2 regions of the Kosakonia sp. Marseille-Q7440 genome follow, and region 2 is predicted to be linked to the other one. Evidence: predicted binding sites of a transcription regulator. Region 2 holds the regulator's gene; the other holds the start of a gene.
The links. Region 2 encodes sigma-54, which starts transcription at its own class of promoters, with help from an activator protein. Its sites were predicted from a motif close to GTTGGCACANNTTTCGCTNT; they were not measured.

Region 1: a site for sigma-54 is predicted at 10,214-10,233, ahead of glnA (glutamate--ammonia ligase). Genes of this name have one in related genera too.

Annotation. Positions count from the first base shown of each region.
Region 1 covers NZ_CBCPLT010000004.1:78,137-90,441, reverse strand. The annotation lists gene polA (DNA polymerase I) at 1-2,238, shown strand, start outside; gene ACWPW2_RS22215 (spot 42 RNA, inhibition of DNA synthesis) at 2,403-2,450, shown strand; gene yihA (ribosome biogenesis GTP-binding protein YihA/YsxC) at 2,542-3,171, opposite strand; gene yihI (Der GTPase-activating protein YihI) at 3,742-4,245, shown strand; gene hemN (oxygen-independent coproporphyrinogen III oxidase) at 4,432-5,805, shown strand; gene ACWPW2_RS22195 (YshB family small membrane protein) at 5,839-5,949, opposite strand; gene glnG (nitrogen regulation protein NR(I)) at 6,046-7,455, opposite strand; gene glnL (nitrogen regulation protein NR(II)) at 7,464-8,513, opposite strand; gene glnA (glutamate--ammonia ligase) at 8,715-10,124, opposite strand; gene typA (ribosome-dependent GTPase TypA) at 10,505-12,305, shown strand, end outside.
Region 2 covers NZ_CBCPLT010000002.1:653,412-665,716, reverse strand. The annotation lists gene sfsB (DNA-binding transcriptional regulator SfsB) at 176-451, shown strand; gene murA (UDP-N-acetylglucosamine 1-carboxyvinyltransferase) at 507-1,766, opposite strand; gene ibaG (BolA family iron metabolism protein IbaG) at 1,820-2,074, opposite strand; gene mlaB (lipid asymmetry maintenance protein MlaB) at 2,201-2,494, opposite strand; gene mlaC (phospholipid-binding protein MlaC) at 2,491-3,129, opposite strand; gene mlaD (outer membrane lipid asymmetry maintenance protein MlaD) at 3,147-3,698, opposite strand; gene mlaE (lipid asymmetry maintenance ABC transporter permease subunit MlaE) at 3,703-4,485, opposite strand; gene mlaF (phospholipid ABC transporter ATP-binding protein MlaF) at 4,493-5,305, opposite strand; gene ACWPW2_RS17040 (calcium/sodium antiporter) at 5,536-6,510, shown strand; gene kdsD (arabinose-5-phosphate isomerase KdsD) at 6,524-7,510, shown strand; gene kdsC (3-deoxy-manno-octulosonate-8-phosphatase KdsC) at 7,525-8,091, shown strand; gene lptC (LPS export ABC transporter periplasmic protein LptC) at 8,088-8,663, shown strand; gene lptA (lipopolysaccharide ABC transporter substrate-binding protein LptA) at 8,632-9,192, shown strand; gene lptB (LPS export ABC transporter ATP-binding protein) at 9,199-9,924, shown strand; gene rpoN (RNA polymerase factor sigma-54) at 9,973-11,406, shown strand; gene hpf (ribosome hibernation promoting factor) at 11,429-11,716, shown strand; gene ptsN (PTS IIA-like nitrogen regulatory protein PtsN) at 11,797-12,288, shown strand.

The sequences.
Region 1 (12,305 bases), on a different contig from region 2:
GGCGACTCCTCCGATAACATCCCGGGCGTACCTGGCGTGGGTGAAAAAACCGCGCAGGCGCTGTTACAAGGGCTGGGTGGTCTCGACTCGCTCTATGCCGCGCCGGAGAAGATTGCCGAACTGAGCTTCCGTGGTGCGAAAACCATGGCGGCGAAGCTGGAGCAGAATAAAGAGGTCGCTTACCTCTCCTACCAGCTGGCGACCATCAAAACCGACGTTCCGCTGGAGCTGACGAGCGAACAGCTCGAAGTTCAACAGCCGGCCACCGAAGAGCTGATGGAGCTCTTTAAGCGTTACGAATTCAAGCGCTGGACGGCGGATGTCGAAGCCGGTAAATGGCTACAGGCGAGAGGAAGCAAGCCAGCGGCGAAGCCGCAGGAGACGATTGTGGTCGAAGCGGAGCCCGATATCCCGACGGCTATCCTCTCCGCTGAAAACTACGTCACCATCCTTGATGAAGAGACGTTGCAAAGCTGGATCGGCAAACTGAAAAGCGCGGCGCTGTTTGCCTTCGATACGGAAACGGACAGCCTGGATAACATCAGCGCCAATCTGGTCGGCATCTCCTTTGCCATCGAACCTGGTGTGGCAGCCTATGTGCCGGTTGCCCATGACTACCTTGATGCGCCGGATCAGATCCCGCGTGACCGCGCGCTGGAACTGCTGAAACCGCTGCTGGAAGATGAAAAGCTTCTCAAAGTGGGCCAGAACCTGAAATACGATCGCGGCGTGCTGGAAAATTATGGCATCGAACTGCGCGGTATCGCCTTCGACACCATGCTTGAGTCCTACATCCTCAATAGCGTTGTTGGCCGTCATGATATGGACAGCCTCTCTCAGCGCTGGTTGAAGCACAAAACCGTGACCTTCGAAGAGATCGCCGGGAAAGGTAAAAACCAGCTGACCTTCAACCAGATTGCGCTGGAAGAGGCCGGGCATTATGCGGCGGAAGATGCTGATGTCACGCTGCAACTCCATCTGGCGATGTGGCCTGAGCTGCAACAGCACGCCGGCCCGCTGAATGTCTTCCAGAATATTGAAATGCCGCTGGTGCCGGTCATTTCGCGTATCGAACGCAACGGCGTCAATATCGATCCGGCTGTGCTGCACAAGCACTCTGAGGAGCTGACGCTGCGTCTGGCGGAGCTGGAGCAAAAAGCGCACGAGATCGCGGGCGAAGCGTTTAATCTCTCGTCGACCAAGCAGCTGCAAACCATTCTGTTTGAAAAACAGGGCATTAAACCGCTGAAGAAAACCCCGGGCGGCGCGCCGTCGACATCCGAAGAGGTGCTGGAAGAGCTGGCGCTGGATTACCCGCTGCCAAAAGTGATCCTGCAATATCGCGGCCTGGCGAAGCTTAAATCGACCTACACCGATAAGCTGCCGCTGATGATCAACCCGAAAACCGGGCGCGTACATACCTCTTACCACCAGGCAGTGACCGCGACCGGGCGCTTGTCTTCTACCGATCCCAACCTGCAAAACATTCCTGTGCGTAATGAAGAGGGACGTCGTATTCGTCAGGCCTTTATCGCGCCGAAAGATTACGTCATCGTCTCTGCGGACTACTCGCAGATCGAACTGCGCATCATGGCGCACCTCTCACGGGATAAGGGCTTGCTGAAAGCGTTTTCTGAAGGTCAGGATATTCACCGCGCAACGGCGGCGGAAGTGTTTGGCCTGCCGCTGGATAGCGTAAGCAATGAACAGCGCCGCAGCGCGAAAGCGATCAACTTTGGTCTGATCTACGGCATGAGCGCCTTTGGCCTCTCGCGCCAGCTCAATATTCCGCGCAAAGAGTCGCAGAAGTATATGGATCTCTACTTCGAGCGCTATCCTGGCGTGCTGGAGTATATGGAGCGTACCCGCGCGCAGGCGAAAGAGAACGGCTATGTTGAAACGCTCGATGGTCGCCGCCTTTATCTGCCGGACATCAAAGCGAGCAACGCTGCCCGCCGTGCGGGTGCTGAGCGCGCGGCGATCAACGCCCCGATGCAGGGCACCGCAGCCGATATCATCAAACGTGCGATGATCGCCGTCGATGCGTGGTTACAGCAAGATAAGCCGCGCGTGCGGATGATCATGCAGGTACACGATGAACTGGTGTTTGAAGTGCACAAAGATGATATCGAGGCGGTAACGAAGAAGATCCATGAACTGATGGAGAGCAGTACCCAACTCGATGTGCCGCTGCTGGTGGAAGTGGGAAGCGGACCAAACTGGGATCAAGCGCACTAAGCCTGCGGTCGGAAAGGGACTTTTCTGTAACTAAGCAACATAACGCGGCGTTTTTGTGACAATCATTAGAATTCCGTATGTAAAAATTGAAAAGAAATTACAAAAAGTCCTTTTTCCAGATCCAAAAAGGGAGTAGAGTTATTCGCGTAGGGTACAGAGGTAAGATGTTCTATCTTTCAGACCTTTTACTTCACGTAATCGGATTTGGCTGAATATTTAGCCGCCCCAGTCAGTAATGACTGGGGCGTTTTTTATTGCGCGAAACAAAGCAATAAAGCGCAGCGGGCGCCGCGCCAGAAGGGGTTATTCGCCTGCGTCTTCTGTTGCTGGCGCAATGGATGAGAACCAGCTATCCAGCTTCTCGCGCAGCTTATCGACGCCCTGTTTTTTCAGCGACGAAAACGCTTCAACCTGCACATCGCCGTTAAAGGCAATTGCCGCTTCCCGCACCATCGTAACCTGCGCTTTACGCGCGCCGCTGGCGAGCTTGTCCGCTTTGGTCAGCAGTACCAGTACGGGGATCTCGCTTGCTACCGCCCAGTGGATCATCTGCTGGTCGAGATCTTTTAGCGGATGGCGGATATCCATCAGTACGACCAGCCCCTTCAGGCACTGACGTTTCTCCAGATATTCACCCAGCGCGCGCTGCCATTTGATTTTCATCTCTTCCGGCACTTCGGCATAACCGTAGCCGGGCAGGTCGACAAGGCGTTTGCCTTCGACGACTTCGAACAGGTTAATTAGCTGGGTACGGCCCGGCGTTTTAGAGGTGCGCGCCAGGCTCTTTTGATTGGTTAGCGTATTGAGTGCGCTCGATTTTCCGGCGTTGGAGCGGCCAGCGAATGCCACTTCGATGCCGGTATCGGCGGGTAAGTGGCGAATATCAGGCGCACTGGTGACAAAGTGCGTCTGTTGGTAATTCAGGTTAGTCAAAACGGTCGTCTCCATCGTTAAAGCATGCGGGGATTATACCTGAACCCACGTAAAAGACTGTTTTTCTCGCATCATTCCTCTTTGTGCGTGATTGCCATGCATTTTGTAGGAAATCAGCCCGTTATACATTGCGAACTTTCAGAGTAATTGCAGGTTAAAAAATAGCTAAAAACAATACAATCAATAACTTAACTTTATGGAATTCTCTTAATTTATCGTTTGTAAGGGTATTCGTACTTGTCTCTTTTTCTGAGACAAGTAAAGTAACCCCCGTAGCAGGACGCTTTACAGGAAAGGATAACTCACGGAGCGAGGGGTCGGGAGCGCCAGGAGGCGAAGACCAGAGGAACACGTCAGGAGACGTTCACAAGGAGAGGGATCGCAACACGGAGTGTTGATGCTAATGGAAAAACAGGGCAGGTTGACAGCAAACAGGGAACGTAGAGCCCTTTACGGGTCAGGGTCAAGAAAAAAGGCGACAGTTTACACTGCCGCCTTTTTTCTTTGCTTGCTTTCTGCTAGATTCCGCCGCAATTCTATACTGATGAAAAACCACCTAAGACCCCTATGATGAAAAAACCGTCTACCCAACCGCGCGGCAAAGTGCGCCGTAAAACCCGTGAAGAGTTGAACCAGGAAGGCCGCGAACGTAAGCGTGAAAAACGGCATCGCGGCAACGCTTCAGGCAGCCGCGCGAACGGTGGCGATAACGCGTCGGGCTCCGGCAAGGGCAAAGCGCAAAAAGATCCGCGTATTGGCAGTAAAACACCGATTCCGCTGGGTGTTACCGACACGCCAGTCACTAAGCAGCACAAACCGAAGAGTGAGAAACCTATGCTTTCACCGCAGGCTGAATTAGAGATGCTGGAAACGGATGAGCGCCTGGATGCGCTACTTGAACGTCTTGAAGAGGGCGAAACCCTGAGCGCCGACGAGCAGAAATGGGTTGATGCCAAACTGGATCGTATTGATGAGCTGATGCAGAAGCTCGGCCTCTCCTACGATGATGACGAAGAAGAAGAGGAAGAGGAGCGTAAGGAAGATATGATGCGTCTGCTCAAGGGCGGCAACTAATCCTTTCTTATGGGGCTTCCCGTCCTGCTTATAACCCTTCCGGTTATATGTTATCTGGTGTGGTTATTCGTTAAACTACAGCGGTTGTCGCGGCGCAAACAGTGGCTGCGCAACCGGCTGATACCCCAAAAAGGGATCGGCCCAGGCCGCCGGTATCGCCAGCGGCGTCATCGGAAGGAGTAAGCAATGTCTGAGCACGTCATCGACTGGGATCTGGCCCTGATCCAGAAATATAACTATTCCGGGCCGCGTTATACGTCCTATCCCACCGCGCTTGAGTTTTCTGACGCCTTCGGCGAAGCGGATTTTCACCGCGCCGTGGCGCGTTATCCTGAACGTCCGCTTTCGCTCTACGTTCATATCCCGTTTTGCCACAAGCTCTGCTACTTCTGCGGCTGCAATAAAATCGTCACCCGCCAGCAGCATAAAGCCGATCAATACCTCGATGCGCTGGAGCAGGAGATTATCCACCGCGTGCCGCTGTTTAAAGGCCGTCACGTCAGCCAGCTGCACTGGGGCGGCGGTACGCCAACCTATCTCAACAAAGCACAGATCAGCCGCCTGATGGCGCTGCTGCGCGGCAACTTCGCCTTTGATACCGATGCGGAGATCTCCATCGAGGTCGATCCGCGCGAAATTGAACTCGATGTGCTCGACCATCTGCGCGGGGAAGGGTTTAACCGCCTCAGCATGGGCGTGCAGGATTTTAATAAAGAGGTGCAGCGGCTGGTTAACCGCGAACAGGATGAAACCTTTATCTTTGCTCTGCTTAACCACGCGCGCGACATCGGCTTTACCTCGACCAATATTGACCTGATCTACGGCCTGCCCAAACAGACGCCGGAGAGTTTCGCCTATACGCTGCAACGCGTCGCCGAACTCAGCCCCGATCGCTTAAGTGTCTTCAACTATGCGCATCTGCCGACGCTCTTTGCCGCCCAGCGTAAAATTAAAGATGCGGATCTGCCTTCGGCGCAGCAGAAGCTCGATATCCTGCAGCAGACCATCTCGTCGCTGACTACATCCGGGTATCAGTTTATCGGCATGGATCACTTTGCCCGTCCGGATGATGAGCTGGCGATCGCCCAGCGCAACGGCGTGCTGCACCGCAACTTCCAGGGTTACACCACCCAGGGCGACAGCGATCTGCTGGGGCTTGGCGTCTCTGCCATCAGCATGATTGGCGACAGCTACGCGCAAAACCAGAAAGAACTCAAACACTACTACCAGCAGGTTGATGAGCAGGGAAATGCGCTGTGGCGCGGTATTGCGCTAACCCGCGATGACTGCATTCGCCGGGATGTGATCAAGGGGCTTATCTGTAATTTCCGTCTTTCGTTCAGCGACATTGAGCGCGCGTGGGATCTCGATTTCCGCGACTACTTTGCAGAAGATCTGCAACTGCTTGCGCCATTGATTAAAGATGGGCTGGTGGAGAGGGGTGAGCAGGGGCTTCAGGTAACGGCGAAAGGGCGTCTGTTGATTCGCAACATCTGCATGTGCTTCGATGTCTATCTGCGCCAGAAAGCGCGGCTACAGCAGTTCTCACGGGTGATTTAACAGGCCTGCAAAAGCACCAGGCCTGTTAAACCGTTAGCTAAACAGCCCGACCAGCGTTGCACAAAGCAGCGCTGCGACAGCCGTTTGTGGCGTATGGCTGGCAGAGGCGCCAGCCGTAACCAGATGAATGAACGATTCCAGCATGATAACCCCCCCTGAACGCGCAAGATCATACTGCACTGCGGCTAACAGTAAAGCACAAAATAGCAGCACTTTTCGCGGGCGGATCGCGCTTTACGTTTACTCCATTCCCAGCTCTTTTAACTTACGCGTAAGGGTATTGCGCCCCCAGCCGAGCAGGCGTGCCGCTTCCTGCTTATGCCCCTGAGTGTGGCGCAGCGCGGTGGTCAGCAGGGTGCGCTCCATCTCCGGCTGCGCTTCAGAGAGCAGGTTTTGATGACCGGAACGCAGCGCGCGATCGGCCCACTGTGCGAGCAGCGTCGCCCAGCTGTCCGGCAAACTCTGCGACGGGCTGTCCGGCGCGGTAGCTTCAAACAGTTCACTGGGCAGATCCTGAATCAGCACTTCCTGGCCTGCTGCCATTACCGTTAACCAGCGACAGGTGTTCTCCAGTTGGCGCACGTTGCCCGGCCATGCCAGACGGGTCAATGCCGCTTCGGTTTCCGGATGCAGTAGCTTCGCTTCCACACCCAGTTCGCGGGCCGCGTCCTGTAAGAAGTGGCGCGCCAGACGCGGAATATCTTCCCGGCGTTCGCGCAGCGGCGGCAGATGCACGCGGATAACATTCAGGCGGTGGAACAAATCCTCCCTGAATTTCCCCTCCTGCACGCGCAGCTCCAGGTTCTGGTGCGTCGCCGCAATAATACGCACATCGACTTTCACCGGCGCATAGCCGCCCACGCGGTAAAACTGCCCATCGGCAAGCACGCGCAGCAAACGCGTCTGCACATCGAGCGGCATATCGCCAATCTCATCAAGAAACAGCGTGCCGCCATCGGCCTGCTCAAAACGCCCCTGACGAATGGTGTTGGCACCGGTAAAGGCCCCTTTCTCGTGGCCAAACAGCTCCGATTCAATCAAATCTTTCGGGATTGCCGCCATATTGAGCGCGATAAACGGCGCTTTAACGCGCGGGCTGTGGCGATGCAGCGCATGGGCAACCAGCTCTTTCCCGGTGCCGGACTCGCCGTTAATCAATACGCTGATTGATGAGCGCGACAGACGGCCAATAATGCGGAACACATCCTGCATCGCTGGCGCTTCGCCGATGATATCGGTGGTCGGGCCGAGAGCCTGCACATTGCGCGGCTGCTGCTGCTCCTGATAGTGGCTGATAGCGCGTTCAACCAGCGCCACCGCTTCATCAATATCGAACGGTTTAGGCAGGTAGTCGAATGCTCCCTGCTGATAAGCGCTTACCGCCGCATCCAGATCCGAGTGTGCGGTCATAATGATGACCGGAAGCATCGGATGACGCTGCTTAATCTGTTTTAACAGCGCCAGCCCGTCCATGCCGGGCATGCGAATATCCGAAAGCAGAACATCCGGCGTTTTGGTGGTCAGCGCATCAAGCACTTCATTGGCACTTTCAAACGTTGTACAACTCAAGCCTGCCCCGGTGAGCGCGCGTTCAAGCACCCAACGGATGGAGCTATCGTCATCCACGATCCAGACTATCCCTCGTTGCATAAACACCTCTACTTCCGAATAGGCAGGAATACCGAGAACTCGGTATGGCCTGGCCAACTGGTAAATTCAATTTTGCCTGAGTGTTGATCAATCAGGCTGCGTGCAATCGATAAGCCAAGCCCGGTGCCGCCTTCGCGGCCGCTCACCATTGGGTAAAAGAGCGTGTCTTGCAGATGCTGCGGTATACCCGGGCCGTTATCCTGCACATCGATTCTCGCTGCCAGGCGATAACGTACGCCGTGCAGCGTTAACTGGAACGCGGTGCGCGTACGCAGAATAATTTCGCCGCCCTCCGGTCCTAATGCCTGAAGCGCATTGCGCACGATATTGAGTAAAACTTGCTCAATCTGGTCAGGATCATGCGCCAGCTCCGGCAAACTGGGATCGTAATCGCGAATTAACGTGACGTTAGCCGGCAGCTCCATCGACACCAGATTCACCACGCGTTCAGCCACTTTATGGATGCTTTCGGTAACGTGCATACCCGGCTGCTGCGGCCCTAACAGGCGATCGACCAGATTGCGCAGGCGGTCGGCCTGCTCAATGATCACTTTGGTGTATTCCAGCAGCGACGGGTCGGGCAGGGCCTTACTTAAAAGCTGTGCCGCGCCGCGCAGGCCACCCAAAGGGTTTTTAATTTCATGAGCCAGGCCGCGCACCAGATCGCGCGCCGCAACCTGCTGCGCATGCTGAAGCTGCTCCTGGCTTAAACGGCGCTGGTTATCCATCGGCGCCATTTCCAGCAGTACCAGCCCGTCCGGCAGACGTTGCGCTGTCAGGGAGAGAATATGCGAGCGTCCGTCGATGACCAGCGTCACTTCGTTATCGGTAAATCCCTGGCCTGCATGCAAACTTTCACGCATCAGGTCGATATTGAGGGAGAAGTAGCTCAACAGTTCCGGCAGCGGGGTGCCGAACAGTTTGCGCGAGCTTTGCGCCAGCAGCTGTTGTGCCGCGGGGTTGGCGTAATGTACCGCCAGGTCGTCATCAACCAGCAGGATGCTGTTGATCAAAGAGTTGAGGATCTGCCCAGCATCGGGCAGCGCGCCGCTTGCCATGTAGCAGTCTCCCGGAGATATGCACCAATTTTGTGCAGTATAGCGTTATAGAAAGAAAAAGCGCGTGAGATCAGGTTGTTGTCGGCGAAAAAAGCCCATCGTGTGATGGGCCAAAGTTTCCACGGCAACTAAAAATCCTCTGGCTGATTTCTCGCCGCCAACTGACTGCGACGAGAAATCGGCCGAGTATTAATAACGTAATTAAACGCTGTAATAGAGTTCGAACTCTACCGGGTGCGGCGTCATGCGAACGCGGTCATTCTCTTCAATGCGCAGCGCAATGTAAGCGTCGATAGCGTCGTCGGTGAATACGCCGCCAGCGGTCAGGAACTCGCGGTCAGCGTCCAGCGCGTTAAGCGCTTCTTCCAGGGAGCCTGCAACCTGCGGGATCTCTTTCGCCTCTTCCGGCGGCAGGTCGTACAGGTTTTTGTCCATTGCTTCGCCCGGGTGGATTTTGTTCTTAATGCCATCCAGACCCGCCATCAGCAGCGCGGCAAAGCACAGGTACGGGTTCGCAGCCGGATCCGGGAAGCGCACTTCGATACGACGCGCTTTCGGAGAAGCAACAACCGGAATACGGATAGAGGCAGAACGGTTACGGGCAGAGTAGGCCAGCATAACCGGTGCTTCGTAACCCGGGACCAGACGCTTGTAGGAGTTGGTGGTCGGGTTAGAGAGGGCGTTGATCGCTTTAGCGTGTTTGATTACGCCGCCGATGTAGTACAGCGCCATTTCAGACAGGCCAGCGTATTTGTCGCCAGAGAACAGGTTGGTGCCGTTCTTGGAGAGAGACATGTGGCAGTGCATACCGGAACCGTTATCACCGAACATCGGTTTCGGCATAAAGGTCGCAGTTTTACCGAAGCGGTGCGCAACGTTATGTACCACATATTTGTAAATCTGAATTTCGTCCGCTTTTTTGGTCATGGTGTTGAAGCGGGTTGCCACTTCGTTCTGACCCGCAGTCGCCACTTCGTGGTGATGCGCTTCGACGACCAGGCCCATCTCTTCCATCACCAGACACATGGTGGAACGCAGATCCTGAGAGGAGTCTACCGGCGGAACCGGGAAGTAACCGCCTTTCACAGCCGGACGGTGACCTTTGTTACCACCTTCATATTTGGTGGTGGTGTTCCATGCGCCTTCGATATCGTCGATAGCAACGCTGGAACCGGAAATGGAGCTGCCGAAACGCACGTCGTCAAACAGGAAGAATTCCGGCTCTGGCCCGAACAGCACGGTGTCTGCCAGACCGGTGGAGCGCAGGTACTCTTCAGCGCGTTTGGCGATGGAGCGCGGATCGCGATCGTAGCCCTGCATGGTGCCTGGCTCGAGGATATCGCAGCGAATAATCAGCGTAGACTCTTCGTAGAACGGGTCAATGACAGCGGTAGTGGCGTCCGGCATCAGCACCATGTCGGATTCGTTGATGCCTTTCCAGCCACCAATCGAAGAACCATCAAACATTTTGCCTTCTTCGAAGAAGTCAGCGTTTACCTGATGGGCTGGGATAGTGACGTGCTGTTCTTTACCTTTGGTATCTGTGAAGCGCAGATCGACAAACTTCACTTCGTGCTCATTCAGCATCGTCAAAACGTGTTCAGCGGACATACTTAAACTCTCCCGGGATTGTCATTGTCGTCGTGGTAACGAGGTCTTCTAATTACTACGTAAATCTGGCGTAGTTGCCGTACAATGGATAAGCGAAATCTATGCCAACTTTTAAATCACCCCAAAAAGGCGTTATCATGCTCGGCATAGTGCAAAAGGGCTGCACCATGATGGTTACCTTGCACCAATATAGTGCTTTTATGGAAACATAGGGCACCATATTGGTGCAATTTTCGTTATTTGCCCCTTTTAACGCTCCGTGAAAGCGATCACAAAGCAACTCTGCAATACTTGTTTGCAGGGTATGTTTGTGATCCTGTTTAGTCCTTCGATTAATACGTGTACAATAACGCGCTATTTCTAATGCCTGAGGCAAAGTTGTGATCGAAAATCTGCGTAACATCGCCATCATTGCTCACGTTGACCATGGTAAAACGACCCTGGTTGACAAGCTGCTGCAGCAATCCGGTACGTTCGACGAACGTGCTGAAACTCAAGAGCGTGTGATGGACTCCAACGATTTGGAGAAAGAGCGTGGGATTACCATCCTCGCTAAAAACACCGCTATCAAATGGAATGATTATCGTATCAACATCGTTGATACCCCAGGGCACGCCGACTTCGGTGGTGAAGTTGAGCGTGTAATGTCCATGGTCGATTCCGTGCTGCTGGTGGTTGACGCATTTGACGGCCCGATGCCGCAAACGCGCTTCGTGACCAAAAAAGCATTTGCCCATGGTCTGAAACCTATCGTGGTAATCAACAAAGTTGACCGTCCTGGCGCGCGTCCGGACTGGGTTGTTGATCAGGTCTTCGACCTGTTCGTTAACCTTGACGCGACCGACGAACAGCTGGACTTCCCGATCGTTTACGCTTCTGCGCTGAACGGTATCGCGGGTCTGGACCACGAAAACATGGCTGAAGACATGACCCCGCTGTACCAGGCGATTGTTGAACATGTACCGGCACCGAACGTCGATCTCGACGGCACGCTGCAGATGCAGGTTTCCCAGCTCGATTACAACAACTACGTTGGCGTAATCGGCATCGGCCGTATCAAGCGCGGTAAAGTGAAGCCGAACCAGCAGGTCACTATCATCGATAGCGAAGGCAAAACCCGTAACGGTAAAGTTGGCAAAGTGCTGACTCACCTGGGGCTGGAGCGTATCGAGAGTGACGTGGCTGAAGCGGGTGACATCATTGCGATCACCGGTCTGGGCGAGCTGAACATCTCCGACACCATCTGCGATCCGCAGAGTGTTGAAGCGCTGCCGGCGCTCTCCGTTGATGAGCCGACCGTAACCATGTTCTTCAACGTCAACACCTCTCCGTTCTGTGGCAAAGAGGGTAAATATGTTACCTCTCGTCAGATCCTTGACCGCCTGAACAAAGAGCTGGTGCACAACGTTGCGCTGCGCGTTGAAGAGACTCAGGATGCGGATGCGTTCCGTGTTTCTGGTCGTGGTGAGCTGCACCTCTCTGTTCTGATCGAGAACATGCGTCGTGAAGGTTTCGAAATGGCGGTTTCCCGTCCGAAAGTAATCTTCCGCGAAATCGACGGCCGTAAACAAGAGCCGTTCGAAAACGTAACGCTGGACGTTGAAGAGCAGCACCAGGGTTCTGTCATGCAGGCACTGGGCGAGCGTAAAGGCGATCTGAAAAACATGAATCCGGACGGCAAAGGCCGCGTACGTCTCGACTACGTGATCCCAAGCCGCGGTCTGATCGGCTTCCGTTCAGAGTTCATGACCATGACCTCCGGTACCGGTCTGCTGTACTCCACTTTCAGCCACTACGACGATATTCGTCCGGGCGAAGTGGGCCAGCGTAACAACGGCGTGCTGATCTCCAACGGTCAGGGTAAAGCGGTTGCGTTTGCGCTGTTCGGTCTGCAGGATCGCGGTAAGCTGTTCCTCGGTCACGGTGCGGAAGTATATGAAGGCCAGATCATCGGTATTCACAGCCGTTCTAACGACCTGACGGTAAACTGCCTGACCGGTAAGAAACTGACCAACATGCGTGCGTCCGGTACGGACGAAGCAACGGTTCTGGTTCCGCCGATCAAGATGACCCTGGAGCAGGCGCTCGAGTTCATCGATGACGACGAACTGGTAGAGGTAACCCCTCAGTCCATTCGTATCCGTAAACGTCATCTGACTGAGAACGACCGTAAACGCGCAA
Region 2 (12,305 bases):
ATAAGCTCTAATAACATCTATTTTCAAGTGCCGAATCCTTGCGGCGCAAGCCTTGGCATAATCTGAAAACACAACAACCTCCCTGAACTTTTTAGAACAAATATTCCCATGTGCGTATAGTAATCTGCGTTGTTGGCGAACGATGGTTGAAACCGATTCTCATCAGGGAGATGTTATGGAAACGAAATATACCGACTGGCATCAAGCCGATATCATTGCCGGGCTGCGAAAGAAGGGGACGTCGCTGGCGGCTGAATCTCGAAAAAATGGCTTGAGTTCATCCACCCTCGCCAATGCACTGACCCGGCCCTGGCCGAAAGGTGAGTTGATTATTGCCCGGGCGCTGGATACCGATCCCTGGGTTATATGGCCCTCGCGTTACCACGATCCCATAACGCACGCGTTTCTTGATAAAACGAAGTTCATCAGGAAAAAACGCAGTGAAGCGTGAAAATGTTGCAGATAAAAAAAGGGAGCTTTCGCTCCCTTTATTAACGGCATAAAGGTTATTCGCCCTTCACACGCTCAATCTTCGCGCCCAGCGCGCTGAGCTTATCTTCAATACGCTCATAACCACGATCGATGTGGTAAATGCGATCGACAAAAGTGGTCCCTTCCGCAATACAGCCTGCCAGCACGAGGCTCGCCGATGCACGCAAATCGGTCGCCATTACCTGCGCGCCGGAGAGCTTTTCTACGCCGTGGCAAATCGCGGTGTTGCTCTCAATCTCTGCATGAGCGCCCATACGAATCAGCTCAGGGATGTGCATGAAGCGGTTCTCGAAGATGGTTTCGGTGATCACACCGGTACCCTCGGCCACCAGGTTCAGCAGCGTGAACTGCGCCTGCATATCTGTCGGGAAGCCCGGATGCGGCGCGGTGCGCACGTTAACGGCCTTCGGACGCTTACCGTGCATATCGAGGCTAATCCAGTCTTCGCCCAGCTCAATATCCGCACCCGCGTCACGCAGTTTAGCCAGCACGGCATCCAGCGTATCCGGCTGGGCGTTGCGGCAAACAATTTTTCCACCGGAGATGGCGGCTGCCACCAGGAAGGTCCCGGTTTCGATACGGTCCGGCAGCACGCGATAAACGCCGCCGCCAAGGCGCTCTACGCCCTCAATGGTGATGCGGTCAGTGCCCATGCCGGTAATTTTGGCACCGAGCGTATTGAGGAAGTTGGCGGTATCGACGATTTCCGGCTCGCGCGCGGCGTTTTCGATAATGGTGGTGCCTTCAGCCAGCGTCGCGGCGGACATAATTGTCACCGTCGCGCCAACGCTCACTTTGTCCATTACAATGTGCGCGCCCTTCAGTCGGCCGTCGACAGAGGCTTTAACGTAGCCCTCTTCCAGCTTAATCTCCGCGCCCAGTTGCTCAAGGCCGATGATATGCAGATCGACCGGACGCGCGCCAATCGCGCAACCGCCCGGAAGGGAAACCTGACCCTGGCCGAAACGGGCAACCAGCGGACCCAGCGCCCAAATCGAGGCGCGCATGGTTTTCACCAGGTCGTACGGCGCACAGAAGACGTTCACCTTGCTGGCATCGATCCACACTGAGCCATTACGCTCAATTTTGGTACCCAGCTGGCTCAGCAGCTTGATGGTCGTGTCGATATCTTTCAGTTTCGGCACGTTGCGGATTTCGACCGGCTCTTCCGCCAGCAGCGCGGCGAAAAGAATCGGCAGTGCGGCGTTTTTGGCACCTGAAATTGTCACTTCGCCCTGGAGACGCGTTGGCCCCTGTACACGAAACTTATCCATTTATCTGATCTCTGTTAAGAATTCACACGCGCGGCGGGTCATACCGCCTGCGCTCAAAAGCCGTTAAGTTTGCGATCGCGCGCCCATTCTTGCGGCGTATACGCTTTGATCGACAGGGCATGAATGCGGTTATCCGCAATGTACTCCATCAGCGGGCCATAAATGGTTTGCTGCTTCTTGACCCGGCTCATGCCGTCAAAAACTTCACCCACAGCGACAACCTGAAAGTGGCTGCCATCGCCAGTGACGTGGGCTTCCTGGAGAGAGAGTGCTTCCATCAGCACGGTCTGGATTTCATGATTTTCCATGGGCGTAAATATCATCTAAAAGTGAAAACAGTCACACATCTTAGAGGAAAGTGCGACGGTCTTAAATAAGCAAAAAGCCCCATCCACTCTCTGGACGGGGCTTTAAATAGTAACGTATTGAAAAAATTAGCGTGGCAAGGCACTTTGCGGCAAGTTATAGAGCGCCGCGAGAGTGCTCACATTCTCACTTACGCCCAGCAGCGTTACCTCCGCACCCTGCTTTTTACCCAGCTCAACCAGATGAACCAGCAGCGCAACGCCCGCGGTATCAACCCGTGTTACGCCCTGCAGATCGATGACGGTTACCCCTTTCATCGCCTCTGCGCGCGCATCCCATAAAGGATTTAACACGTCCTGATCCAGCTCGCCCAGCAGCGCCAGGCGTTCGCCGTCACGCGACCAGCTTAGCTGCTGGGTCATTGTTTCTTCTCGTCCAGGGTAATTTTCTGGCGGGAGATAGATTGCAGCTCAGCGGTCAGGCCATCGATACCTTTAGTACGCAGCAGATCGCTCCACTCATTCTGCTTGGTGGTGATCATGCTTACGCCTTCAGCGATCATGTCATAAGCCTGCCAGTTACCGGTCTGGCTATTTTTACGCCACTGGAAATCCAGGCGTACCGGCGGACGACCGTTCGGGTCGACGATGGTGACGCGGATCGGCACGATGGTGGCATCGCCCAGCGGCTGTTCCGGGGCAATCTGGTAAGTCTGGCCGTGATAGAGCGCCAGCGCCTGACCGTATGCCTGCTTCAGATATTCGCGGAACGCCTTGAAGTAGGCATCACGCTGCGCGGGGGTCGCTTCTTTGTAATAACGGCCTAGCACCAGCGCCCCGGCATATTTCACCTGAACATAGGGCAGCAGCTCCTGATCGACCACCTCGCGCAGGTAATCCGGGTTTGCACGGATTTTCGGTTGTTCATTTTTAAGGCGATCGAAAGTCTGCTTCGCCGCCCCCTGCATTGCGGTGTACGGGTTGCTTTGATCAACAGCCAAAGCCGAGCTCAACGGTGCAACGACCAGCAGAGCAACCATCATGAGACGTTTAAACATTGCGTCACTTCTCCTCGTTAATGCGTCTGATCCGCAGACGGCGCAGGTTGAGTATTCCCTTCATTTTGCGCCGCCGCATCGCCTGAATTCTTATTGTCGCCGCCTTTACTGTTGTAAAGGAACTGGCCAATGAGATCTTCCAGCACCATCGCGGACTTGGTGTCCTGAATCGTGCTGCCTTCCTTAAGCATAGATGTTCCCATCTCGGGATCGTCAAACCCGACGTTCAACGCCAGATATTGTTCGCCCAGCAGGCCTGATGTGCGGATCGCCAGCGAACTGGTATCCGGGATCTGGTTGTAACGCTCTTCGATATCCAGCGTCACGCGCGGCAGGTAAGTTTTCGGGTCGAGTGAGATATCCGATACGCGCCCAATCACTACCCCGCCGATACGCACCGGCGAATTGGCTTTCAGGCCGCCGATATTGTCAAAGGTGGCATAAACGCGGTACGTCGGTTCTGTACGCATCGAGGCGACATCCGCCGCTTTCAGGCAGATAAAGAGCCCCGCCAGTAACGCCAGCAGAAGAAACAGGCCGACCCAAATTTCACTTTTTTTCGTTTGCATGAACTCAATTCCCAAACATCAATGCGGTGAGCACAAAATCCAGACCGAGAACGGCCAGCGAGGAGTGCACAACGGTGCGTGTTGTCGCGCGGCTGATCCCGGCCGAAGTCGGGATCGCATCGTAACCGTTAAACAGCGCAATCCAGGTCACGGTGATAGCAAAGACCACGCTTTTAATCAGACAGTTAACCAGATCCATTCGCAGGTCGACGGCGTTCTGCATCGCAGTCCAGAAGAAGCCGCTGTCGATCCCTTTCCAGTTAACGCCCACCAGCGAGCCGCCCCAGATGCCAACCGCGACAAACATAACCGTCAGCAGCGGCAGAGAGATGACGCCGGCCCAAAAACGCGGCGAAATAACCCGACGTAAAGGATCGACCGCCATCATCTCGAGGCTGGAGAGCTGCTCGGTGGCGCGCATCAAGCCAATCTCTGCGGTGAGCGCCGAGCCTGCGCGCCCGGCAAACAGCAGCGCGGCAACAACCGGGCCTAATTCGCGTAGCAGCGAGAGCGCCACCAGCATGCCGAGGCTCGTCTCCGCGCTGTAAGTCGTCAGCACCAGGTAGCCCTGCAATCCCAGCACCATGCCGATAAAGACGCCGGAGACGAGGATAATTACCATCGACAGCACACCGACGTTATAGAGCTGGCGAATCAGCAGCGGCGCGTGTTTGCGAAACTCCGGCTTGCCAACCAGGGCGTTGAACAGCATTAACCCGGCACGCCCGAACGTCGCGATCGTTTTGATCCCACGATGGCCAAGCGCAGCCAGTGCATTTAACAGCATGAGTGTATTAACTCCCTGTTTCTAAAAGATCGCGCTGGTAATCACCAGCAGGATAACGGAACGGAACCGGCCCGTCGGCGATGCCATCAAGGAACTGACGCACGCGAGGATCGCTATTCTCCTGCAGCCCCTGCGCGCTGCCGTGGGCGACAATTTTCCGGTCCGCCACAATATAGGCGTAATCCGCGATGCTCAACACCTCCGGCACATCATGGGATACAACGATACAGGTGACGCCCAGCGCGTTGTTCAGCTCAGAGATAAGCTTGACCAGCACCCCCATGGTAATGGGATCCTGGCCGACGAAGGGCTCATCAAACATGATCAGATCCGGCTCCAGCGCAATCGCGCGCGCCAGCGCTGCACGCCGCGCCATACCGCCAGAGAGTTCGGAGGGCATTAATTTTGCCGCACCGCGCAGCCCGACCGCTTCGAGCTTCATCATCACCGTGCTGTGCAACAGCGCCGGGGGCAAAGTGGTATGTTCGCGCAGCGGATAGGCGACGTTATCGAACACATTCATATCGGTGAAGAGCGCGCCGGACTGAAAGAGCATGCTCATTCTTTTGCGCACCGTGAAGAGGCGCGAACGCGACATGGCCGGCACGTTTTCGCCATCAAATAAGATTTCGCCGCTATCGGGCGGGATCTGCCCGCCAATCAGGCGCAGTAAGGTGGTTTTACCGATCCCTGACGGCCCCATAATGGCGGTAATCTTCCCGCGCGGCACGGTCAGTGAAATATTGTCGAAGATCGGGCGGCTGCCTCGGGAGAAGCTGACGCCACGAACATCGACCAAATTCGCCACTGTCTGGCTCATTTCCTCTTCCTTATCACCCTGTGGGCCGCAAGCATTACGCTTGATATCATCACGAACCCAACATTTTTACAGAATATTACCCGCCCAGGTTAGCGAAAGCTGGCATTTGTTTTACTTTTGAGCCGCATAAAGTCAAAATTAGGAATCATTACGCTACGCGTAAGTTCCGGTTTTAACCCGGTATAGCAGCCTGCGAACCGGCGAAATTATACCTGAAGAAAGGACGTTAGATGCTCTTAGCGACGGCGCTATTGATAATTGGTTTACTTCTTGTGGTCTACAGTGCCGATCGTCTGGTGTTTGCCGCCTCCATTCTTTGCCGCGCTCTCGGTATTCCGCCATTAATTATTGGTATGACGGTGGTCAGTATTGGCACCTCGTTGCCGGAGATCATCACCTCTGTTGCCGCCTCGCTGCATGGCCAGCTCGATCTCGCTATTGGCACCGCCATCGGATCGAACATCACCAATATCCTGCTGATCCTCGGCGTTGCTGCGCTATTACACCCTTTTACCGTGCATTCCGATATTCTGCGCCGTGAATTGCCGTTAACCTTAGTAGCTAGCCTGCTGGCGGGCGTCGTGCTGTATGATGGGCAGCTTACGCCCGTAGACGGCATCTTTTTACTGTTATTAGCCGTGCTATGGCTGGTGTTCATTGTTAAAATCGCCCGTCTGGCCGAACGCCAGGGTAATGATAGCCTGACGCGCGAGCAGCTGGCCGAGCTGCCGCGAGAAGGAAGTGTGTCGGTTGCCTGCCTCTGGCTGGGCGTGGCGCTGATTATCATGCCGATGGCGACACGCATGGTGGTGGATAACGCCACCGTGGTGGCGAACTTCTTCGCCATTAGCGAACTGACTATCGGCCTGACGGTTATCGCCATCGGTACCGGCCTTCCTGAGCTTGCCACCGCCATCGCCGGCGCGCGCAAAGGGGAAGACGATATCGCCATCGGCAACCTTATCGGCTCCAACATTTTTAATATCGCGATCGTGCTTGGCTTGCCGGCACTGATTGCGCCAGGCAGCTTTAACCCGATGGCGTTCACACGCGACTACGGGGTAATGGTGCTGGTCAGCGCCCTTTTCGCGCTTATCTGCTGGCGACGCAAGCAGATCGGCCGTGGCATCGGGGGGCTGTTGTTCGGTGGATTTATCATATGGCTGGCGATGCTCTACTGGCTGTCGCCGCTTTTGACGGGATAATCGGATACGCACTATGTCGCAAATAGATTTGCAGCCGGGTTTTGACTTTCAACAAGCCGGCAAAGAAGTTCTGGCGATTGAACGTGAAGGCCTCGCACAGCTGGATCAGTACATTAATGAAGATTTCACCCGCGCATGCGAAAGCATCGCTTATTGTGCTGGCAAAGTCGTGGTGATGGGCATGGGCAAATCGGGCCACATCGGCCGGAAAATGGCGGCGACCTTTGCCAGCACCGGCACGCCCGCGTTTTTCGTCCACCCCGGTGAAGCCGCGCACGGCGATTTGGGTATGGTCAGCCCGCAGGATGTCGTGATTGCGCTGTCGAACTCCGGTGAGTCCAACGAGATCCTCGCGCTGATCCCGGTGCTCAAGCGCCTCAAGGTCGCGCTGATTTGCATGACCAGCCGCCCTGAGAGCAGCATGGCGCGCGCGGCGGATATTCATTTATGCGTAAAAGTGCCGAAAGAGGCCTGTCCGCTGGGCCTGGCACCAACCTCCAGCACCACCGCGGCGCTGGTAATGGGCGACGCGCTGGCCGTGGCGCTGCTGAAAGCGCGCGGCTTTACCGCCGAAGATTTTGCCCTCTCCCATCCGGGCGGCGCGCTGGGCCGTAAACTGCTGCTGCGAGTGAATGACATCATGCACACCGGGGATGAGATCCCGCACGTCAGCAAAGAGGCCAGCCTGCGTGATGCGTTACTGGAGATCACGCGTAAGAATTTAGGCATGACGGTGATCTGCGACGATCTGATGAAGATCGAGGGTATCTTTACCGATGGTGACCTGCGTCGGGTGTTTGATATGGGTGCCGATGTGCGCAGCCTCGGCATCGCCGATGTGATGACGCCAGGCGGCGTGCGCGTACGTCCCAATACGCTGGCGGTCGATGCCCTGAACCTGATGCAATCCCGTCACATTACCTGCGTACTGGTTGCCGATGGTGAGCAGTTACTGGGTGTGTTACATATGCATGACTTACTGCGCGCGGGCGTGGTGTAAAGAAGGACATAAGAATGAGTAATGCTGGCGCGTCGCTTGCCACCTGCTATGGGCCGGTAAGCACGCAAGTCATGGAGAAAGCCGCGAAGATTCGCCTGCTGATCCTCGATGTGGATGGCGTGCTGTCCGATGGGCTCATCTATATGGGCAATAATGGCGAAGAGCTAAAAGCGTTCAATGTCCGTGACGGTTACGGCATTCGCAGCGCCCTCACCTCCGGTATTGAGATGGCGATCATTACCGGGCGTAACGCTAAACTGGTAGAAGATCGCTGTGAAACGCTGGGCATCACACATCTCTACCAGGGGCAATCCGACAAAATGATCGCCTACCGGGAGCTACTTGCCCGCCTCGATTTGACCGCCGATCAGGTTGCCTATATCGGCGACGATTTGATCGACTGGCCGGTAATGGCGGAGATTGGCCTGAGCGTTGCCGTTGCCGATGCACACCCGCTGCTCAGCGCGCGCGCCGATTACGTAACGCGGATTAACGGCGGTCGCGGTGCGGTGCGTGAAGTGTGTGACTTACTGCTGCTGGCACAGGGCAAGCTGGATGAAGCCAAAGGGCAATCAATATGAGTAAAACCAGACGTTGGGTCATTATTCTGCTGGCGCTGGTCGCACTGGTTCTGATTGGTATTAACTTCACCACTCAGGATGCGCCGGAACAGAGCGCCGCAAACAGTTCAGATCCGACTTATAAAAGCCAACATACGGATACTGTCGTTTACAGCCCGGAAGGCGCGCTGAACTATCGCCTGATCGCGCAGAATGTGGAGTACTACTCTGCCGATAGTATTAGCTGGTTTGCCAAACCGGTGTTAACCACCTTCGATGAGAACAAAGTACCGACCTGGTCTATCAAGTCGGATAAAGCAAAGCTCACCGACGACAAAATGCTTTACCTCTATGGACATGTCGAAGTTAACGCACTGACTGCGGACGCACAATTACGCAAAATCACCACGGATAACGCCCGGATCAACCTGGTCACCCAGGATGTTTTCTCAGACGATCAGGTTACGTTATACGGAACAACATTTAATTCCACCGGCCTGAAAATGCGCGGCAATTTACGCAGCAAAAACGCCGAGCTGATTGAAAAGGTTAGAAGCTCCTATGAAATTCAAAACAAACAAACGCAGCCTTAATCTTCTCCTGGCGGGTACGCTCTTCGCTGCCGCGCTTCCGGCGCTCGCTGTGACCGGGGATACCGAACAGCCGATCCACATCGACTCCGATCAGCAGTCGCTGGATATGCAGGGGAATGTTGTCACCTTCACCGGCAATGTCGTCGTGACGCAGGGGACCATTAAGATCAACGCCGATAAGGTGGTGGTCACCCGTCCGGGCGGCCAGCAGGGCAGAGAGATTATCGACGGTTACGGTAATCCGGCCACCTTCTACCAGATGCAGGACAACGGCAAGCCGGTGAAAGGCCACGCTTCGCAGATGCACTACGAACTGGAAAAAGATTTCGTCATCCTGACCGGTAACGCCTATCTCGAGCAGTTAGACAGCAATATTGCTGGCGACAAAATCACCTACCTGGTGAAAGAGCAGAAGATGCAAGCGTTCAGCGACAAAGGCAAGCGCGTAACTACCGTGCTGGTACCGTCGCAGTTGCAGGACAAGAGCAATAAATCCGCCCCGGCCCCGGCGCAAAAGAAGAGTAATTAATCCGTTATGGCAACATTAACTGCAAAGAATCTCGCCAAGGCTTACAAAGGCCGTCGCGTGGTCGAAGACGTCAGTCTGACCGTTAATTCCGGTGAAATCGTCGGCTTGCTTGGCCCTAACGGCGCAGGGAAAACCACCACCTTCTATATGGTGGTCGGGATTGTTGCGCGCGATGCCGGCAACATCATTATTGATGATGAAGATATCAGCCTGCTGCCGCTGCATGCGCGCGCGCGCCGCGGCATCGGCTATTTACCGCAGGAAGCCTCCATCTTCCGCCGCCTCAGCGTTTACGACAACCTGATGGCAGTGCTGCAAATTCGTGACGATCTCACCGCGGAACAGCGAGAAGATCGCGCCAATGAGCTGATGGAAGAGTTCCACATCGATCACCTGCGCGACAGCATGGGCCAGGCGCTCTCCGGCGGTGAACGTCGCCGCGTCGAGATTGCCCGCGCGCTGGCGGCAAACCCGAAATTTATCCTGCTCGATGAACCCTTTGCGGGCGTTGACCCGATCTCGGTTATCGACATCAAACGCATTATCGAGCATCTGCGCGACAGCGGGCTTGGGGTGCTGATTACCGACCACAATGTGCGCGAAACGCTGGCCGTGTGTGAGCGCGCCTATATTGTCAGCCAGGGACATCTCATCGCCCACGGCACGCCGCAGCAAATCCTTGAAGACGAACATGTTAAGCGCGTATATCTTGGGGAAGACTTCAGACTCTGATAGGGTAAGGTTTATTGACATTTTTTGTCGGAGAGTGCTGCTCTGAATATGAAGCAAGGTTTGCAACTACGGCTTAGCCAACAGCTAGCCATGACGCCGCAACTGCAACAGGCCATTCGCCTTTTGCAGTTGTCCACGTTGGAACTTCAGCAGGAACTTCAGCAGGCGCTGGAGAGCAATCCACTGCTGGAACAAACCGATCTTCACGAAGAAGTGGATAGCGAACAGGTTCAGGAAAAAGATGGCCTGGACACCGCAGATGCGCTTGAACAGAAAGAGATGCCCGACGAACTGCCGCTCGATGCCAGCTGGGATGAGATCTACACCGCGGGCACCCCATCAGGCAGCAGTAACGATTACATTGATGATGAACTGCCGATCTACCAGGGCGAAACCACCCAGTCGCTGCAGGATTACCTGATGTGGCAGGTTGAGTTGACGCCCTTCTCCGATACGGATCGCGCCATTGCGACGTCGATCGTTGATGCCGTGGACGAAACCGGTTATCTCACCGTGACGCTGGAGGAGATCCTCGAGAGCATGGGAAATGACGAGATCGGCATGGATGAAGTCGAAGCGGTGCTAAAGCGCGTTCAGCGTTTCGATCCCGTTGGCGTAGCGGCGCGCGATCTGCGCGACTGCCTGCTGGTTCAGCTCTCCCAGTTCGCGAAAGCGACGCCATGGTGTGAAGAGGCCCGACTGATTATCTGCGATCATCTCGATCTGCTGGCCAATCACGACTTTCGCTCGTTGATGCGCGTGACGCGCCTGAAAGAGGATGTGCTGAAAGAGGCTGTCACTCTGATCCAGTCCCTCGATCCGCGCCCCGGTCAGTCGATCCAGACCAGCGAGCCAGAGTATGTGATCCCCGATGTGCTGGTGCGCAAGCACAACGGGCGCTGGACGGTGGAGCTTAACGCCGACAGCATTCCGCGTCTTAAGATCAACCAGCAGTATGCAGCGATGGGCAGCGGCGGGCGTAATGACGCCGATACGCAGTTCATTCGCAGTAATTTGCAGGAAGCGAAGTGGTTGATCAAAAGCCTGGAGAGCCGCAATGACACGCTGCTGCGCGTCAGCCGCTGCATCGTCGAGCAGCAGCAGGCGTTCTTTGAGCAGGGCGAAGAGTTTATGAAACCGATGGTGCTGGCGGATATCGCCCAGGCCGTCGAGATGCACGAGTCGACCATCTCTCGTGTGACCACCCAGAAGTACCTGCACAGTCCTCGCGGCATTTTTGAACTGAAGTATTTCTTCTCCAGCCACGTGAATACCGAAGGCGGCGGCGAAGCCTCCTCCACGGCCATTCGCGCACTGGTGAAGAAGTTGATCGCCGCGGAAAACCCTGCAAAACCGCTGAGCGACAGTAAGCTGACGACGCTGCTCTCCGATCAGGGGATCATGGTCGCGCGGCGAACCGTTGCGAAGTATCGAGAATCTTTATCCATTCCGCCGTCTAACCAGCGTAAACAGCTGGTGTGACCCAACCGATAAGGAAGACACTATGCAGCTAAACATCACCGGACAAAACGTTGAGATTACCGATGCCCTGCGCGAGTTTGTAAACAGCAAATTTGCCAAGCTGGAGCACTATTTCGACAGGATTAATCAGGTTTATGTTGTGTTGAAAGTGGAAAAGGTGACGCACATTTCAGATGCCACGCTGCATGTGAATGGAGGCGAGCTGCATGCCAGTGCGGAAGGACAAGATATGTATGCTGCTATTGACGGTTTAATTGATAAACTGGCGCGGCAGCTCACGAAGCATAAAGATAAACTGAAACAACACTAATTGTCCGGGCGTCCGTCTGGCGCGTTGCACCCGACCGCAACCCGGTTGGGTGCTGGCTCCGGCGTCGCTTAGGTGAAATTATGATGAATAACGATTCGGCTCTTCAACTGAGCACAGTACTTAACCAGGAATGCACCCGTAGCGGCGTTCACTGCCAGAGTAAAAAACGCGCGCTGGAAATTATCAGCGAGCTGGCGGCGAAACAGTTAGGCCTGCCGCCGCAGGTGGTCTTCGAGGCGGTTCTTACGCGTGAAAAGATGGGCAGTACCGGCATTGGTAACGGTATCGCCATTCCTCACGGCAAGCTCGAGGAAGATACACTGCGCGCCGTCGGCGTGTTTGTGCAACTCGAAACGCCTATTGCCTTCGACGCTATCGATAATCAACCCGTCGATCTGCTCTTTGCCCTGCTGGTGCCGGCAGATCAGACCAAAACGCATCTGCATACCCTTTCGCTGGTCGCCAAACGGCTGGCGGATAAAACCATTTGTCGACGCCTGCGCGGCGCGCAGAGTGATGAAGAGCTGTATGAGATCATCACGCAGACAGAAGGCGAGCGCGGCGATGCGTAACCGGGTAAGACTCTACT